Regions from separate parts of the Mediterraneibacter sp. 210702-DFI.3.120 genome, predicted to be linked through region 1. Evidence: a T-box and tRNA genes for the amino acid it is inferred to sense, from the RefSeq annotation. Region 1 holds a T-box; the other regions hold tRNA genes.
The links. The T-box of region 1 lies ahead of leuS (leucine--tRNA ligase). A T-box ahead of a tRNA ligase gene usually reads a tRNA of that ligase, here a tRNA-Leu.

Region 1 (6,246 bases):
CTCTATCATCTGCGCCATTTCTCATTATTTTGAATTATTTCATTACAATATTGATAATCTTCTTCGGAACATAGATCTCCTTGATCACATTTCCTGTCAGCTTATCAGCGATTGCCTCTTTACCTGCTGCGATTGCATCATCTTTGGAGATATCTGCCGGGATCTCGATTACAGCCTTTGTCTTACCGTTGATCTGAACCGGAATCTTGATCTCATCATCTTTCATCTCGTTCTCATCATATTTTGGCCATCCTGCATTGAAGATTGTCTCTTCATGTCCAAGCTGCTCCCACATCTCTTCTGCAAAGTGCGGTGCAAATGGAGAAAGAAGTACTGCGATTGTCTCGAGTGTCTCTTTGTCGATTCCGCCCTCTTTCTTTGCAATTTCCATGAACTTGTTATTGTACTCCATGAATCCGGAGATAACTGTATTCAGGCTGAAGCTTTCAAGTCTTGTTGTGATGTCATAAACCATTCTGTGACGAAGTTTAATCATCTCTTTTGTAGGCTGAACATCCTTCTCCTTGCTTTCCATAAGGATATTCCAAAGACGTTTCAGGAAACGGTTTACGCCGTCAATTCCACGGTCATCCCACTCTGCATCCAGCTCCGGTGGTCCTACGAAGAGTTCATACATTCTCAGAGAGTCACATCCGTAATCACGTACGAGGTCATCCGGTGATACAACATTTCCTTTGGACTTACTCATCTTAATTCCGTTTTTACCTGTGATCATACCCTGATTGAACAGTTTGTGGAATGGCTCATCAAAGTCGATTGCCCCGATATCGCACAGGAATTTTGTATAGAATCTGGAGTACAGAAGGTGAAGTACAGCATGTTCTACACCACCGATGTACATATCTACCGGAAGCATCTCGTCTGCTTTTTCTCTGGAAACAAGTGCTTCTGAATTGTGGTTATCTACATAACGCAGGAAATACCAGGAGGATCCTGCCCACTGTGGCATTGTGTTAGTCTCTCTCTTGGAATCACTTCCACAAACCGGACACTTGCAGTTTACCCACTCATCGATTGCAGCAAGTGGTGACTCACCTGTTCCTGTTGGCTCGTAGGAATCTACCTCTGGCAGACGAAGTGGAAGTTCTTCTTCCGGTACCGGAACATTTCCACACTTCGGACAGTGAATGATCGGGATTGGCTCTCCCCAGTAACGCTGACGGGAGAATACCCAGTCACGCAGCTTGTAGTTTACTGTTGCGCGTCCGATTCCCATCTCTTCGATCATATGTGGAGCTTCTTTCTTAAGCACAGAAGACTCCATACCGTTCCACTCACCGGAGTTGATCATTGTTCCGACTGCATCTGTATATGCCTCAGTCATATTCTCGATCTCTTCTCCGTCTTTTGCGATAACCTGAATGATCGGAATATTGAATTTTGTTGCGAACTCGAAGTCACGGTCGTCATGTGCAGGTACACACATGATTGCTCCTGTACCGTAGTCAGCCAGTACATAATCAGACAGCCAGATCGGTGTCTTTGCTCCATTCAGTGGGTTGATCGCATAGCTTCCTGTGAAAACTCCTGTCTTCTCTTTGTCCTGCATACGGTCAACATTGGACTTCATAGATGCATCATAAATATATTTCTCTACTGCATCTCTTGTCTCATCTGTTGCGAGAGATGCTGCCAGTTCGTGCTCAGGAGCAAGTACCATAAATGTAGCTCCGTGGAGTGTATCCGGTCTTGTTGTATAAACAGTGATCTTCTCATCTCTTCCTTCTACCGGGAAGTCAACTTCTGCACCGTAAGATTTTCCGATCCAGTCAGCCTGCATCTTCTTAACTTTCTCCGGCCAGTCAAGTTTATCAAGGTCATTCAACAGACGATCTGCATATTTTGTAATACGAAGCATCCACTGACGAAGGTTCTTCTTTGTAACCTCTGCACCACAACGCTCACATTTACCATTCACAACCTCTTCGTTCGCAAGACCTGTCTTACAGGACGGGCACCAGTTGATCGGGAACTCTTTTTCATAAGCAAGACCTTCCTTGAACATCTTAACAAAGATCCACTGTGTCCACTTGTAGAACTCAGGATCTGTTGTATTCACTTCCATATCCCAGTCATACAGTGCTGCGATATCATTGATCTGTCTCTTAATGTTCGTGATGTTCGCCTCTGTTGATTTTGCCGGGTGAACGCCCATCTTGATCGCATAGTTCTCAGCCGGAAGACCGAATGCATCCCATCCCATTGGATGAACGATGTAGTATCCCTGCTGTAATTTATAACGGCTCCATACATCAGAGATTACATATCCTCTCCAATGTCCTACATGAAGACCATTTCCTGATGGATACGGGAACATATCCAGGCAGTAATATTTCGGTTTCTTGTTTCCGTCTTTTCCGTTTCTTGGATTGACCGGTGTCTCTTCCCATTTCTCACGCCATTTTTTCTCAATGGCTTTGTGATTGTAAACAATCTTTGTACCCATGTACTTAATTCCTCTCTTTCATCAATATAAAGAAAAGCCTCTTCTTCTCATATATCCAAGAGACGAAAAGGCTTTAATTCCGTGGTACCACTCTTATTCATCTGACACAAAGTCAAATGCACTCATTCATTCTATAACGGGAACTCCCGCCTCCGGCTAATCAATATAATATCTTTTCACCGAAAGAACTCCGAGGTCAGTTCAAAGTCTGTGCTGCTGTCTCACACCTGCCGACAGCTCTCTGAAAGGCATCTTTTCCTTCTACTACTCCTCATCTGCGTTTTTACAATATACCTATTCATTATAAAAACTATGCGAATATAAGTCAAGGCTTTTTTCCGCTTAAAGTCCTCTTTTTATTGCCGGTTTCCATTCTACAACCTTGTCTTGTTCCAGTGATTTCTTCACATCGATCAAACGCTGATTTTCCGAACCTCTGAACAACAATGTAATATTTTTCTTATCTTCCTCAAATCTTCCATCCACAAGTACGTCCAGCATAGAAAGCATCTCATCCGTATACTCACATCTCGCCCTGCTTTCTTTCTTCAGTTCCTCATCGAACAAATAACCGCTGTAACACCAGATATTCTTCTCCGGATAACGTTCCTTCACTTTTCTTAAAAGCTTCACAAGCACTTCCTGATTCTCCGGTTCGAATGGTTCGCCACCAAGCAATGACAGTCCATCAATATAATTCGGCTTCAACGCTTCCAGAATCTCTTCTTCTGTTTCTTTCGTAAATTTCTTTCCATAATTAAAATCCCATGTCATACTGTTAAAACATCCCTTACAATGATGCCTGCAGCCTGACACGAAAAGGGCAACACGAACACCCTCTCCATTTGCAATATCACATTTTTTGATTTCTCCGTAGTTCACTTTGAATCCTCTTTTCCACTTATTCCAAAATACATTTTGTATCATAGCATTGATTGGAATTTTCTTTCCATTTATCCCTATCATACCATATCTTTTCATCTTTTGCTATCTTAAGTGATGCTGCTTAGAAGTAACAGTTCATTATCGAAAAGCATTGAATATTGTACATAAATATGTTATCCTGTTTCAAAGCATATTTTCTAAAACATCTAAATTCATATAAAAGGTTTCATTACAGGTAGAATACACCTGTCAAATCAGAAAATTCATGCTTTTAAAATCCATTATTTAAAGCAGAGGTTTTCTGATGAAGGGATAACTTCTGTGAAAAATCACATAAGGAGGTCTCTTAGATGAAACAAAAGAGAAAGCAATTGCCGGAAGAACAGCAACCGGCAGATGAAAAGCTGCTTCAGTGGCATCCTGCATTTTATGCAGACTTGCAGATTGAATTCAGAGAAGAAAAAGAAAAATTAAAATTTGAACGGGAGTATCTATTAAGTTCAAAGCCAATGGCAATTGATGTGTTGATCATTAAAAAGAAGGATGCGGAACCTATCCATAAAAATATTGGGAAAATATTCCGTAAGTATAATATCATCGAATATAAATCACCATCCGATTCCCTTTCCGTGGACGATTTCTATAAGGTATATGGATATACAAATTTTTATAAAGCAGATACAGGGAAGGTAAATGAAATTCCGATTCAGGAGCTGACGATCACCTTAGTATCAAAACGATATCCAAGAGAACTGATCCGACATTTGAAAGAAGTACGCCACTACACTATTGATAATCCGGAAGAAGGGATTTATTATGTAATTGGAGATATCTTACCGATTCAGATTCTTGTAACAAATCGATTATCGCCGGAGAAAAATCTTTGGTTATATAGTTTGACAGATACACTGGAAGACATGTCTGTTACCAGACAGCTTTTAGAGGATTATAAAAAGAACAAAGAGAATCAGCTGTATCAGGCTGTTATGGAGATCATAGTAAAAGCAAACGAGAATCGGCTAAAGGAGGGGAAACGAGATATGTGTAATGCGTTATTAGAATTAATGAAAGATGAATTAGATGAAAAAAGAGAAGAAGGGATAAAAGAGGGCATAAAAGAAGGGGAATCTCTTGGAGAAAACAGGATCAATCAACTGATTTTGAAATTGTCCGAACTTAACAGAACTGATGAGATTCTCAAAGCAGCTGCAGACCGAGAATATCAGAAAAAATTATTGAAGGAGTTTGGGCTTTAAAAAAGTCCAAACTCTAGGGATGGCACTCATTGACTTGCTGAAACTTTACATCCGTATCATCATATTATGTTTGTTTAAAAAGAGCCTGACGATTAGTCGTCAAGCTCCATTTTTACATAACTTAAAAATCGTGAACTATATCAATTTTGCTACAAAAGTCAGCACCCACAAGGGTTTACGTATAAAGTTCACTATTTTTTTAATTAGACTTTATTGCAAAATAAACTTTATGATTCCACTTCATAATGTTTATTTTTCACCTACTACAATAAAGAGAATATTATGTTCATTCTCTTTGCAAAAAAATGTAATCTTTTCAGAAATATCAAATCCTACAACATACTCTTTTTCTTGTTCGATTATCTTCCATATTAATATAAGGAATATAATGCGAAAGTTAGGATAGATACAATGATCAGAGATAGAACAAAATAATTAGATTGGAAATGGTAGCAAGTTGATAGTTGAAAGGAGAATTTATTTATGAAATCAATGTTGGAAGAATACGGCAAGATCGTTGTTGTTTCTATTGTGATCGCGATCATGATCGGGGCAGCTGCGTTACTTCGGGGGGCAAATTGAACTGCCGTTCCAGAAGATTACCAAATTAGGAAGTGATGAAGTATATGTGGCAACAACAGGACGTCCAAAACCACCAACAACAGTAGATCTGTATGTTTGGATTTATATTAATAAAAATAATGAACTTGTAATATCTAAGAATAAAATAACAGCACCAACTGATGCACTTTTAAAAGAAAAATCAATAAATGTTCGTAGTAATGGATTAGCAAGAGATGGTTCATTTGATTCAAAATTAGTAAAGAGTGTCAAATTTGCAGAAAAAATAAGACCTATATCGTGTAGAAATTGGTTTTATGGTTTTACAAATTTAGTAGAAGTGAAAAATATTGAAAATCTGTATACAGATAAATGTGAAGATATGTACTTTATGTTTTATAACTGTTCTTCATTGAAAGAAATAAATCTAAAATATTTTGAAACAAGTAATGTTACAGATATGAGATGTATGTTTAGTAATTGTTCTAGTTTGAAATACTTAGATTTAAGTTCTTTTGATATCAGCAAGTCAAAAGATTGTAATTACATGATGGATACAGGCACTTCAACAACTATAAAGGCAAATCCAGATTCTATTATATATCTGTATTTTAAAAAATAGCAATCAAAAACCCCTCTCAGGCGCTATGCATAATAATTTCAACAACATGCTGCTTATAGCAGGTATTGATAAATTTATATCATTCTGATGAAATATTATATTTTATTTTTCACGTTAATGATGTAAAATTATCAATGTAAATATCAGGGCATATTCGAATAATCATTTCTAAACTTTTTCAAATATGCTCTGGAAAGGAACTTTTATACTAATGAAAACCAAGATTCAGGATATGACCTCCGGTTCACCGGGACGGTTGATCATTCTTTTTGCAATTCCCCTGATGCTGGGAAATATCTGTCAGCAGCTTTATACAATGGTGGATACCATGGTTGTTGGCCAGGTTGCAGGTGTGGAGGCTCTTGCCGCACTGGGTGCTGTTGACTTTCTGATGTGGGTTGTCACAGGAATATCCACAGGACTCACTCAGGGATTTTCTATTCAACTCTCCCAGT
Region 2 (6,246 bases), on a different contig from region 1:
CCAGCTTTCCGGTGGACAGCAGCAACGTGTCGCTGTAGCCAGAGCAATTGCCGCACAGCCGCCGATCATCCTTGCCGATGAACCGACCGGTAACCTGGACAGTAAATCAACTATCGAGATCATGAATATCCTCAAAGACCTTCATAAGTCTGGAAGAACAGTTATTATCATTACACATGATGATGAAATTGCTAATCAGGTTGATCGTGTTGTCCGCATTATAGATGGAAAGATTGTAAGTGATAGTGTAAATCCGTAGCAATTTAAATCTTTACCTGCAATTACAGAGAGAGGGCAGTACTTTACGATTTCTCAATCGTTGAAGCACTGCCCTCTCTTTATGTTTCTTATTAGATATTTCTTAGTAGAATCTCTAATTACTTCTATTCACCTTTTATTCTACTGATACAAGCTCAATCTTGAAGTTCAGTTCTTTTCCTGCCATCTCATGGTTTGCATCGAAAGTGATTGTTGTCTCTTCCTTAGCTGTTACCTTTACCGGAAATGGCTGTCCATACTGATTGGACAGGTAAACCTGCTGTCCCACTTCAAGGTCTTCCGCTCCCGGAAGCTCTGCAATCTCTACCGTAAAGATAGCTTCCGGATTCGGCATTCCATAAGCTTCTTCCGGCATCAGATGGATGTCCACTACCTGACCAACTTCCATATCAGCTACTGCTGCATCAAATCCTTTGATCATCTGTCCTGCACCACATACGAACTCAAGCGGCTCTCCACGATCATAAGAAGAATCAAACTGAGTTCCGTCATTGAATGTTCCTTTGTAATGTGTACGGCATTTCTTTCCAACATTCTTTCCTTCCATTGTAGTGTGTGATCCGCATCCGCCACCGCAGCTGCTTCCACAAGAATGTCCCTCTTCATGATCTCCACAGGAATGTCCTTCCTCATGATGATGATGATCACATGTAGCTCCTCTGGATACAAGCTCACCTTTCAGGTATGCCTCTACTGCCTGATCTGCATCTCCCTGTGCTCCTGAACATAATTCAACACCAGCCTCTGCAAGTGCAGTCTGTGCACCTCCGCCGATTCCTCCACAGATCAGAACATCTACATTCTGTCCTGCAAGCAGTCCTGCCAGTGCTCCGTGTCCTTCCCCATTAGAACCGATCACTTCACTGGAAACCACCTTATTATCTTCCACTTCGTACACTTTGAAAGTCTCTGTCTTTCCAAAATGCTGGAAAATATTTCCGTTGTCATAAGTTACTGCAATTTTCATTGTAAAATCCTCCGTTTCAAAATTCCCTGTCAGACTAGTATAATCCATTACGCAGGTAAAAGCAACCTTTGTGTAAATGCGACGTTGCGCTTTGTAGCAGTTACTGTTCACACGGTGTGCGACCAGCAACGCAAACAGTATCATTGACACAATCTCCTCAAGACACTATACTTGTTATAAAACTTACTCCAAACCATCAGAAAGTGAGTACAACCATGGAATATGAACACATTACCCATTCCTTTGAACCAATATATAATGAAGACTCCGAGATTCTGATTCTTGGAACTCTTCCTTCTGTAAAATCACGGGAAAATAATTTCTACTACGGACATAAACAAAATCGATTCTGGAAATTGTTGGCAAAACTTTGTGAGGAGGAAACTCCGCAGACAGTTGAAGAGAAAACGGCCATGTTGCTCCGCCACCATATCGCCATCTGGGATGTTATTCAAAGCTGTGATATCAAAGGATCCAGTGACAGCAGTATCAAGAATGTGACACCAACTGATTTGAAACAAATCTTAGATCATTGTCAGATTCGACAAATCTATGCAAACGGAAATAAAGCCGGAGCTCTTTATAAGAAATATCAGCAGCCGCTGACCGAAAGAGACATCCTTGTGCTTCCTTCCACCAGCCCGGCCAATGCCGCCTGGTCACTGGATCGTTTGTACGAAAAATGGAGTGAGATACTGAGGTAAATTATATTGCCTCAGTTCTCACTCCATTTTCATTCGAATAAATTACTATTTCAAACAACTTAGATTATTCACTAACCTGTTCTCTTCTCTGCTCAAACACTGCTGCCAGTCTCGGCAGAATCTTATTGCATGCCATCGTGTATGCCGCGCCAAATACATTTGCCCCAATACGAAGCGCTACCGCATACGGCATTCCGAACAAACCGGACGCGATCGACAATGCACCAAATGTATTAAATGCTGTCTGCCATGCATACCCTGCAGAATATCCGACTCCAATTCCTCCGATCATTCCGATGTATGGATACATTGACTCCGGAAGCACCAAATACAGGATAACAAATAACAGACATCCTACTATATTAAATGCAGCTCTCTTTCCTGCTCGTTCTTTACAGTCATCCGGGAATGGAAGACAAACAGACATACTTGCGATCCCCGCCCACATTGCTCTCGGAAGTCCAAGCAATGACATAAATAACATTGCACTGGAAACAACTAATGAAAGACGAATGTACCATCTGTTTCTTGCGGAGTTAATATTGAACTCACGAAACAAATCAAGAAATGATCTTCTATACGGTCTGTTCTTCTGATTCTTATAGAAGATTGCCATACACAATACCATTCCAACCAAAAGGCCAGCCACGCGATACAAGTACTCCTGTCCAGTCACATCATATCCTTGAAGAAGAAGATATCCAAGAACAAATGTAGAATGATTGTACATGATCACATTGTGACATCCCAGAATCATAAGAAGCAAAATACATACTATATTAATAAAGAATGCTGGAACCGGTGACACCATATTCGAAAGCTTCGGTCCTGCAATCAATATTCCAAAGATTCCGACGATGGAGGCCAATCCGTGCGTTGTACGAATCCCAAAATCTGCCTGCCGAAGAACAAGCACCGCAAGAAGCACTGTAACGCCTACTACACTGTTGTTATTCCCTGTGAAATGACTGTATAAAGAAACTACCGCCACACAAAATGCCATTACAAGATAGACTTTAAAATTATAAATAAGAATGTGGCGATACCTTTCCTTCTTGTCTTCTGTCGCTTTGATCAGCTGCTTAGATGCAACTGAACTGAGCTGTAATTCCTGATAAAATGTCATATATCTCTTCCTCCCACTGTTATTTTTTCTTCAAAAGATCGTAACTGTTCAGAGCCAACCTCTGAACAGTTGCAAAATATCAACGAGAAACTATAATACAAATCCATCTCGGAGTCAATAAAAACTTTATTAAAGTTTTCTGATAAATTTAAATTATTCGAACAATATATAGAATTTAATTTTTAGACTTTACAAAACGCAGGCTCTATGATAAGATAGTTTGTGTCGAGCGGAAGTGGCGGAATGGCAGACGCGCTAGATTCAGGTTCTAGTGGGAGTTTTATCCTGTGGGAGTTCAAGTCTCCTCTTCCGCATTGATAGAATGTGAGAGAAATCCTTGATTCAAGGATTTCTCTTATTTTTTTGTTATCTGAAATTAGCACATTTTTCGTTTTCTCAACTAGCTTTATGGCAGAATCTCAAGCCAGTATCCATCTGGATCTTTGATAAAATCATCCGTAGTCTTTCTTCTCACTTCGTGCAGATCAAGGGCCTCGTTGTAAAATTTAATAGATCGCTCCAGGTCTGATACATTGTAGTTCTCGTGAATCATCTTAAACTTCATAATTCTTCTCCTTTTGTACATTCTGTGTCTTTAATACGTGACTTATATTGCGGATATTCAGTAATAAACCGCTTAATTACATTGGCATCATTCCAGTAATGCATTGGAAAAATGACATTGCAATCTACATTTTTAAGGAAATACAGAATTCCGTCGGCATAGTGATCTCCCTGCCTCGGATCTAAAGGAACAAATGCAGCATCAAAATGCATACCCTTAATTTTCCTGATTTCTGCACGATATGCTGAAGTAAGTCTCTGGTTGTCAGCTTTCGGTTCACCATCCCAATACCAGTCATTTAAGTCGCCGGCATGATAAATGGTACCTTCCTTTGTTTTGACAATAAATGCTACACCACTATCGTTAGACAGCAATGTATCAACTTTGGTATCATTATCCAGATTATAAGTCTGATCATGATAAACATATGTAATCTTCATATCTGTCAAATGATTTCTTTTTCGTATATCATTCGCCAGGACTGCCTGATAAGTCATCCCCATATCATCAAGAATCTCAAAAATTTGAGGGTTAAAATGATCCTTATGGAAGTGACTACAAAAAACGATTACTTCTTTTTCCTTATCAAGGTGCGGTAATTCACCCTTATAATAATCAAAAATATAGTAGCAATCTTTGGTTTCAAGTAAAAATCCACTGTGGTTAATGTAAGTAATTTTCATAATATCTCCTGTATAAATTAATATTGGAAACTTCATAAAAAAATTCTGATTTCTATGTTGTTTAAATTCCTAATAAAGAATCAATCTATGATTGATTTATAATAATTCCCAAAATCGGCCAGTGCATCTATAATTGGCAGCATTTCTTTTCCAAGTTCCGTTAATCCATATTCTACTTTTGGCGGAATCTCCTGATAATCGTGCCGATAAACAAGCCCGTCATCAATCATTTGCCTGAGACTATCTGTCAGTACCTTCTGTGAAATGCCTTCAATATCTCTCTGCAGTTCATTAAAACGCCAGGGACGTTCTTTTAAATTACGTATGATCAAAAGTTCTCATTTTCCACCTATAAGGGACACGGCCGTTGCTACCGGACAAACAGGAAGTTCATCTTTTGTCTTCATTTCACATTCACCTCCAATTTTATAATAACACATACATTTTAAATAGTGATCTCACTGTGTGCGACTTTTTATAGTCTTGGTTACGTGCGTTGAAAGCATGATTCCAAGACGCAAAAATAACCGCCCGGTAGCACCTTTCTATTTATTAGACTAGCATTTCTTTTTTTCTTATGTCAAATAAATCTTTTAAGATTCTCTATCACCCCAACGCCACATCCAGAACCATCATCAAACTGAACCCAACCGCAAAGAAAACTGTACCGATATTAGAGTGCTCCCCTTGCGACATTTCCGGAATCAGTTCTTCAACCACAACATAAAGCATTGCTCCTGCTGCAAAGCTCAGTAAATATGGTAATGCCGGGATTATCAGCTGCGCAGCAATGATTGTAAGTACTGCTCCAACTGGTTCAACCACACCTGAAAGCACACCTCCTAGAAATGCCTTCCCCTTACTTTCTCCTTCGGCTCTAAGCGGCAGAGATATAATTGCTCCTTCTGGGAAATTCTGAATTGCAATTCCAAGTGATAAAGCAAGCGCACTCGCTGCTGTAATCTTTGTATTTCCTGCAAGAAGACCTGCATACATTACACCAACTGCCATCCCCTCAGGAATATTATGCAGTGTAACCGCCAGTACCATCATCGTTGTACGCCCAAGCTTACTTTTAGGTCCTTCTGACTGTTCACTTCCTACATGAAGGTGTGGAATCAAATGATCCAGCGCAAGCAAAAACAACACGCCAATCCAAAAACCGACTACCGCCGGAAAAAATGATAAAGCTCCCATATTTTCGGATTGTTCAATAGCCGGAATCAAAAGACTCCAGATGGATGCCGCAACCATTACCCCTGCTGCAAATCCTGCAAGTGCACGCTGCACCTGTTTTCTAAGTGTTTTTTTCATAAAAAGCACGCATGCTGCACCGAGCGTTGTTCCAATGAACGGAATCAGTATCCCAAGAAAAATTTCCATTTACGCATCTCCTTTCTTGGTTAGTTTTAACTAACCACTCATTTTCTAAAAATCCGTGTAAAACCGAAACTGTAATTCCACACGGATTATTTTTTCTCTAGTTCAGTATATCACTTAAGGAATTGTGTAGCAAGAAGCAACTTTTCTGCCTGATCACTTCCCCATCCAATTTTCCTGTTTTTTTCACAGTTTTCACTCAATCTTTCGATTTCTGTGCTATAATATGGCATTGCGAAAATATACGATGCTTAAACAGAGGTGAATTACTTGAAGAAGAAAACGCTTGTGCCTCTTATCGTTTTTCTACTGGGCATGTGCCTTGTTGGTTTGATTGTATACAAAACAGATGCCATTGAAAAAGAACAGAAACGCACGACCGCACAATTAAATGCAACAACTTACGGTGAACGTATAAAGAATGAGATTACTAATGGGATTGAGATCACTGATACGTTACAACAAATCTTGATCAGTGAAAATGGAGAGATCAATTATTTTGATACCATTTCCAAAAATATTATGTCCGACTCTATAGAAAG
Region 3 (6,246 bases), on a different contig from region 1:
AAAAGAACTGATTCCATACACAATGCCGAAATTAACTGCTTTTGCATTTCTTCTCTGCAGATCTGTCACTTCATCAAATGGTACATGGAATACCTGGGAAGCTGTCATTCGGTGAATATCTCTCGCTTCACGATATGCCTGGATCAGCTGTTCATCACCGGAACAATGCGCTAGAATACGAAGCTCGATCTGAGAATAATCCGCATCCACAAAGACACAGCCTTCTTTTGGTACAAATACTTTACGGATCAGACGTCCAAGCTCCATACGAACCGGTATATTCTGCAGATTCGGTTCTGTACTGCTGATACGTCCGGTTGCTGTGATCGTCTGATTGAATTTACTGTGGATTCTTCCATCCATTCCTATATAATTCGCAAGTCCGTCTGCATATGTTGACTTCAGTTTTGCAAGCTGACGATACTCCAGAATCTTTGCTACGATAGGATATTCCGGTGCAAGTTTATCTAACACATCCGCTGCTGTAGAATACCCGGTCTTTGTCTTCTTTGCATGAGGCATTTCCAGTTTTTCAAAAAGAATCACACCAAGCTGTTTTGGAGAATTGATATTAAACTCTTCCCCTGCCATTTCATAAATCTCTTTTTCCAGCTCAACGATTCTTGCTCCAAGCTCTTCTCCGTAACGCTTCAGCTCTTCACCTTCAACCTTAACACCGGCCTGTTCCATATCATACAATGTAAATACTAATGGCATTTCAATTTCATTAAACAAACGGAACATTCCATTCTCTTCCAGTTTCTTCTCAAGAACCGGGACACAGGCATAAGCTGTATATGCCTCATAGCATGATTTTGTACCCTCATCAAGTTTTTCATCAATTAAAAGATTCAAATGTTCTCTTGCCACATCTTCTGCATTGTAATCATTTTTCAGAGGATTCAGAAGATATGCTGCTACGATTGCATCAAACCCGTTCTCACTTGTAAGTTCCGGCAGCCATTCCAGATATTCTTTCAATCCACACATTGAAAAACGTTTCACACTTTTTGCAAGGTGAGACAACTTTCCTGTCAGATATTCAAAATCAGCATCCATATCACAAGGAATCGTAACAATCTTTTCTGCTTCATAGCAAAGAGAAACCCTTCCGTATCCTGAAGCATGTGCAAACAATGGGAGAACATTTCCAGCATCTTTGGAAAATGCCACACCAACGGTCTCTGCTTTCTCCGCCTCTTTAAAGACTTTCTCTATTTCTTCTTTTCCTGTTACCTCACGAAAATATTTTTCCACATCATTCACTGACGCTTCTACATCAAATCTTCCAAGCAGATTTTTAAACTCCAGTCTTTGGAATAATTCATGAGCTTCTTTTGTATAAGGATTCTCATGTCTGGCATTTTCAAGTTCAAAGGTAATATCTGCGTCCAGTTTAATCGTCGCAAGTGTCTTACTAAGCTGTGCCTGCTCCCAGAATTCTTTCAGATTCTTGCTTGCTCTTGGCGGTTTCAGCTCATCAACATGCTCGTATGCATTTTCAATCGTCTGGTACTGCTGAATGATCTTTGTCGCTGTCTTTTCGCCAACTCCCGGAACACCAGGAATATTATCAGCAGTATCACCCATCAAAGCCTTTACATCAATAAATTCCTTCGGTGTTACTCCATAGCGTTCCTGCACATCTGCCGCATAATAATCTTCTACTTCCGTCTTCCCCTGCTTCGTCTTTGGAATGCGGATCTTAATATGCTCTGTCGCAAGCTGAAGCGTATCACGGTCTCCGGAAATGATGGAAACATCCATTCCTTTCTCCTCACAACGATGAGACAAGGTTCCCAAAAGATCATCCGCCTCAAGTCCGGCCTTTTCAATCACTTCTATATGCATCGCACGCAGAACGTCCTTGATCACAGGCACCTGCTGACGTAGTTCCTCTGCCATCGGCTTTCTCGTGCCCTTATAATCTGCAAACATCTCATGGCGAAATGTCGGCGCATGCACATCAAATGTAACCGTCAGATATTCCGGCTTCTCTTCATCTAATATCTTAAACATAATATTCAGGAATCCATAAACTGCGTTCGTATGCAGTCCTTCCGAATTCGTCAGATCCGGAACTCCATAAAACGCCCGGTTCAATATACTGTGTCCATCGATCAGTACAATTTTATCTCTCATCAGATTCTCTCCTATTATCTCTTGCTTTTTGTTGCATTTAATTTTAACCATTATTAAAGTATACACTAATCAACTTCTTTTTTAAAGGTTCATTTTATGGTATCATAATTTAGAGTTTTTAACTCCAATATCTTGTAAACAATATTTTCAAAAATACTATCAGGAGAATTATTATGGATGGAATTATATTTGATGTAGATGGAACACTTTGGGATTCTGTTGAAGTTGTAGCCGAATCCTGGAATCTTGCAATAAAAGAGAACTCTGATCTTGAGCCAAACTTAAACCGTGAAATTCTTCAGGGACTGTTTGGAAAGACAATGGACGAAATTGCTGCCGGAGTTTTTCCCGATCTCGACCCGGACTCTCGAAGAAAACTGATGGATATCTGTTTTGATTATGAAAACCGCTATCTTGAAACACATCCCGGTGTTTACTACGAAGGCGTTATGGACACACTCAAGGAGCTGGCTCTGGAATATCCTCTTTTTATTGTAAGCAATTGCCAGTGCGGATATATTGAAGTTATGATGAAAGGCGCAGGCATGGAACCATATATCAAAGATTTCCTTTGTTTTGGCCAGACGCAGACTTCCAAAGACCAGACGATTCTGAAATTAATGGAGAAAAATAACCTGACATCCCCTGTCTATGTCGGAGATACCCAGGGCGATGCTGATTCCTGCAAAAAAGCCGGTATTCCTTTTATCTTTGCTGAATATGGACTTGGAGATGTTAAGGAAGATTATCCGACGATACATTCGTTTTCAGAATTAAAAAACATTTTAAGAAAGCTTGATTAACATCTCTGTTTATTTAAAACAAACTGACAAACCACACGAAACATTTTCTGTCCATTAAGAATTTCATTCTGTTTCTGTTGTGATCTGTCAGTTTTTTATTGCTCACGACTTTTTTCATAATCCCGGATCTTACGCATCAATCCACGATAAATCTTATCCTGAAGCAGTTCCCGATGTTCATACGATACTGGATATTCATTCATAAAATCGGGATGTTCTTTTATATAGCAATCCCTTTCTTCTTTCGTCGCATTCAACAGATATTTTTCATAATAATCCATATCATCTATTTTTTCTTTATTCATCACTTTCTCCCATTCCCCTTAGTTCTTATGCTGTCTCATTTCTCGCACATTTCTTCATGTTTTTATCAATTATAGTCGTAGTACGACTATAATTCAATAGTCGTGTCAGGACTTTTATATAATAATCCAAAAATACAAAAGATATCAGATTATTGTTCACTGGATACTGTGAACAATAGCTTGTTTCCGGTTAAGTTCGCACACCGGCTTTAAGGTACGAGGATGGGATTATGAAATTCGAAAACATACGAAATTTGCGAGAAGATAATGATAAAACGCAGAAAGAAGTTGCTGCATACCTCAACATCAAACAGACTACATATTCTAAATATGAACTTGGAAAAATCAACGTTCCTATTGATGTCTTCATCAAACTTGCTGATTATTATACAGTCTCAATTGATTATCTCGTTGGTCGTGGAAAAAAGTGAAATTACAAAGAACAAAGAATGTGCATTGCACATTCTTGCGCCTGCGGCGTTGCTAAGCGCCAGTGGCGCTTGTTTAGCAAGGACCGAAGTGGAAACGTAGACCGCTTGCGACATCTACATTGTACGCCGCAGTGCGCATCCTTAGCGGAGCGTTTTTTATATATTAGGAAAGCACTTTCCTAATATATAAAAAATCTCTGGATATCTTGCAAACATTGAATTTGTAAGATATTCAGAGATTAAGTTCGATGCCGCTGGCCGGACTCGAACCGGCACGGCTACTAACCGCTTGATTTTGAGTCAAGTGCGTCTGCCAATTCCGCCACAGCGGCTTATTCTGTCGGACAAGAAAACCTTCTTGTCCGAATCAGCTTTTTTATGTTACCATATCCGGTCACATTTTTCAACTATTTTTTATGATTTTATTTGTTTTTTATTTGCAAAGTTTCTTTCCAACCTCAAAACAATCAAATGTTGCAAAATAGTCTTTCGGTGTCTCTGCACGGCGAATCATCTGTACACTTCCATCTTCTTTCAGGAGCAGCTCTGCTGATTTTAATTTACCATTATAGTTATATCCCATAGAGAAACCATGTGCACCCGTATCATGGATTACAAGGTAATCTCCCATATCAACTTCCGGAAGCATTCTGTCAATTGCAAACTTATCATTATTTTCACACAGAGAACCTGTTACATCATATTTGTGATCGCACGGTGCATCTTCTTTTCCAAGAACAGTAATATGATGATATGCTCCATACATTGCCGGGCGCATCAGGTTAACAGCACACGCATCTACTCCGATGTAGTTCTTATAAGTATTCTTCTCATGGATTGCTTTTGTCACAAGGCAGCCATAAGGTCCCATCATAAAGCGGCCAAGCTCTGTGTAGATTGCAACATCTCCCATTCCTGCCGGAACAAGTACTTCTTCATAAACCTTGCGGACACCTTCTCCGATCACACGGATATCATTCGGCTCCTGATCAGGTGTGTAAGGAATTCCAATACCACCAGAAAGATTAATAAACTTAATATGTACTCCTGTTTCTTTCTGAAGACGTACTGCCTGTTCAAAAAGAACTTTTGCAAGCATTGGATAATAATCATTTGTCACTGTATTGCTGGCAAGGAATGCATGAATACCAAATTCTTTTGCACCTTTTGCCTTCAGTGTCTTAAATGCTTCTGTGATCTGCTCTGTTGTCATTCCATACTTTGAATCTCCCGGATTATCCATAATATCATTACTGATCTTGAATATTCCGCCCGGATTGTAACGGCAGCTGATTGTCTCCGGAATATGTCCGATTGTCTTCTCAAGGAAGTCAATATGTGTAATATCATCCAGATTGATGATTGCTCCAAGTTTATCAGCAAGTTTAAAATCTTCCTCTGGTGTATCATTAGAGGAAAACATAATATCATGACCATCAATTCCAACTGCATCTGACATAAGCAGTTCTGTATAAGAGGAGCAGTCACAACCGCATCCATACTCTTTCAAGATCTGTAAAAGGAACGGATTCGGAGTTGCCTTTACAGCAAAATACTCTTTATATCCCGGATTCCATGCAAATGCTTCCTTTAATGCTTTTGCATTCTCGCGGATTCCTTTCTCATCATAAAGATGGAACGGAGTCGGATATGTTTTTACAATCTCTTCAACCTGTTCTTTTGTCACAAATGGTTTCTTACTCATTTTCATTTTCTCCTTCGCGTATTTTGATTAATTCTATCTCATTCGCAAGTGCTGTTTTAAACAGCGTAACGAAATTTCTCTGTCCGGAATAAACACAAGTGTTTCTGCTCTCCTGTCCATATTCACCCGAAAGTACATATTTAGAATCTGTGATCAGACCAATCTGATTTCCTTTTTCTTTCGTCACATAAATGATCGCCCCTGAAAGTTCAAATGGATGATCTGTCACAAGAACTACCTTTTTTCCTTTTTCTGTCAGTTCCTTTAACTGTCCTTTCAACTGTTCCAGACAGACACCGGAACAGGAACAATACACTCTTTCTTCCACATTAGCCAGAAGATTATGGATCTTATCTGAAATATGTTCCTGACCATCGATCGTAACATATCCTTCTTCTTCTTTCTGTTCTCCCGTAAGATTCATATCCAACCATTTCTGTTCTTCTTCCATTCTGCGGATTCTGTTACCACAGAACTCCTGAACATGAACCGGAATATATCGCTTGGCATCCTCTTCTACCAGATATGCAGCCCCTTTCTCAACCAGAGCTGCCAGTGATGCATACACATTCGACCTTGAGATTCCTGTATCTCTCGCAATCTCATACCCCGTCTGCTTTCCTGCTTCGATCAGCCGAAGATAAACAGTTGCTTCCTGCCGGGACATTCCAAAATGCATCAGATATTCAATTGCTTTACTTTCGTCCATAGCACCCTCCCTCTGATTAGTAGTTCTTTACAGGAACACTATACAGCATTGATTGTTGGATGTCAATATATTGATTGTATTTAATAAGAGCCAGAACAGGCACCTTGATATGCTACCCTCATATAGGACAATGAAATATAAAAGTCCTATA

Region 2: it has a tRNA-Leu gene. The T-box ahead of leuS (leucine--tRNA ligase) is inferred to sense a tRNA for this amino acid. The anticodon was not compared.
Region 3: it has a tRNA-Leu gene. The T-box ahead of leuS (leucine--tRNA ligase) is inferred to sense a tRNA for this amino acid. The anticodon was not compared.

The regions. Positions count from the first base shown of each region.
Region 1 is NZ_JAJCNG010000014.1:72,982-79,227, forward strand. It holds gene leuS (leucine--tRNA ligase) at 35-2,467, opposite strand; T-box leader at 2,523-2,754, opposite strand; gene nrdG (anaerobic ribonucleoside-triphosphate reductase activating protein) at 2,810-3,349, opposite strand; gene LI162_RS09130 (hypothetical protein) at 3,703-4,608, shown strand; gene LI162_RS09135 (BspA family leucine-rich repeat surface protein) at 5,237-5,791, shown strand; gene LI162_RS09140 (MATE family efflux transporter) at 6,003-6,246, shown strand, end outside.
Region 2 is NZ_JAJCNG010000016.1:35,619-41,864, reverse strand. It holds gene LI162_RS09790 (ABC transporter ATP-binding protein) at 1-259, shown strand, start outside; gene LI162_RS09785 (FKBP-type peptidyl-prolyl cis-trans isomerase) at 395-1,246, opposite strand; gene LI162_RS09780 (DNA-deoxyinosine glycosylase) at 1,462-1,950, shown strand; gene LI162_RS09775 (FUSC family protein) at 2,015-3,076, opposite strand; tRNA gene LI162_RS09770 (tRNA-Leu) at 3,306-3,390, shown strand; partial or broken gene LI162_RS09765 (VOC family protein) at 3,522-3,641, opposite strand; gene LI162_RS09760 (MBL fold metallo-hydrolase) at 3,638-4,324, opposite strand; partial or broken gene LI162_RS09755 (winged helix-turn-helix transcriptional regulator) at 4,405-4,731, opposite strand; gene LI162_RS09750 (ZIP family metal transporter) at 4,931-5,707, opposite strand; gene LI162_RS09745 (diguanylate cyclase domain-containing protein) at 5,966-6,246, shown strand, end outside.
Region 3 is NZ_JAJCNG010000022.1:10-6,255, reverse strand. It holds gene polA (DNA polymerase I) at 1-2,142, opposite strand, end outside; gene LI162_RS11545 (HAD family hydrolase) at 2,316-2,945, shown strand; gene LI162_RS11540 (hypothetical protein) at 3,041-3,250, opposite strand; gene LI162_RS11535 (helix-turn-helix domain-containing protein) at 3,481-3,681, shown strand; tRNA gene LI162_RS11530 (tRNA-Leu) at 3,931-4,013, opposite strand; gene LI162_RS11525 (diaminopimelate decarboxylase) at 4,115-5,386, opposite strand; gene LI162_RS11520 (TrmB family transcriptional regulator) at 5,379-6,095, opposite strand.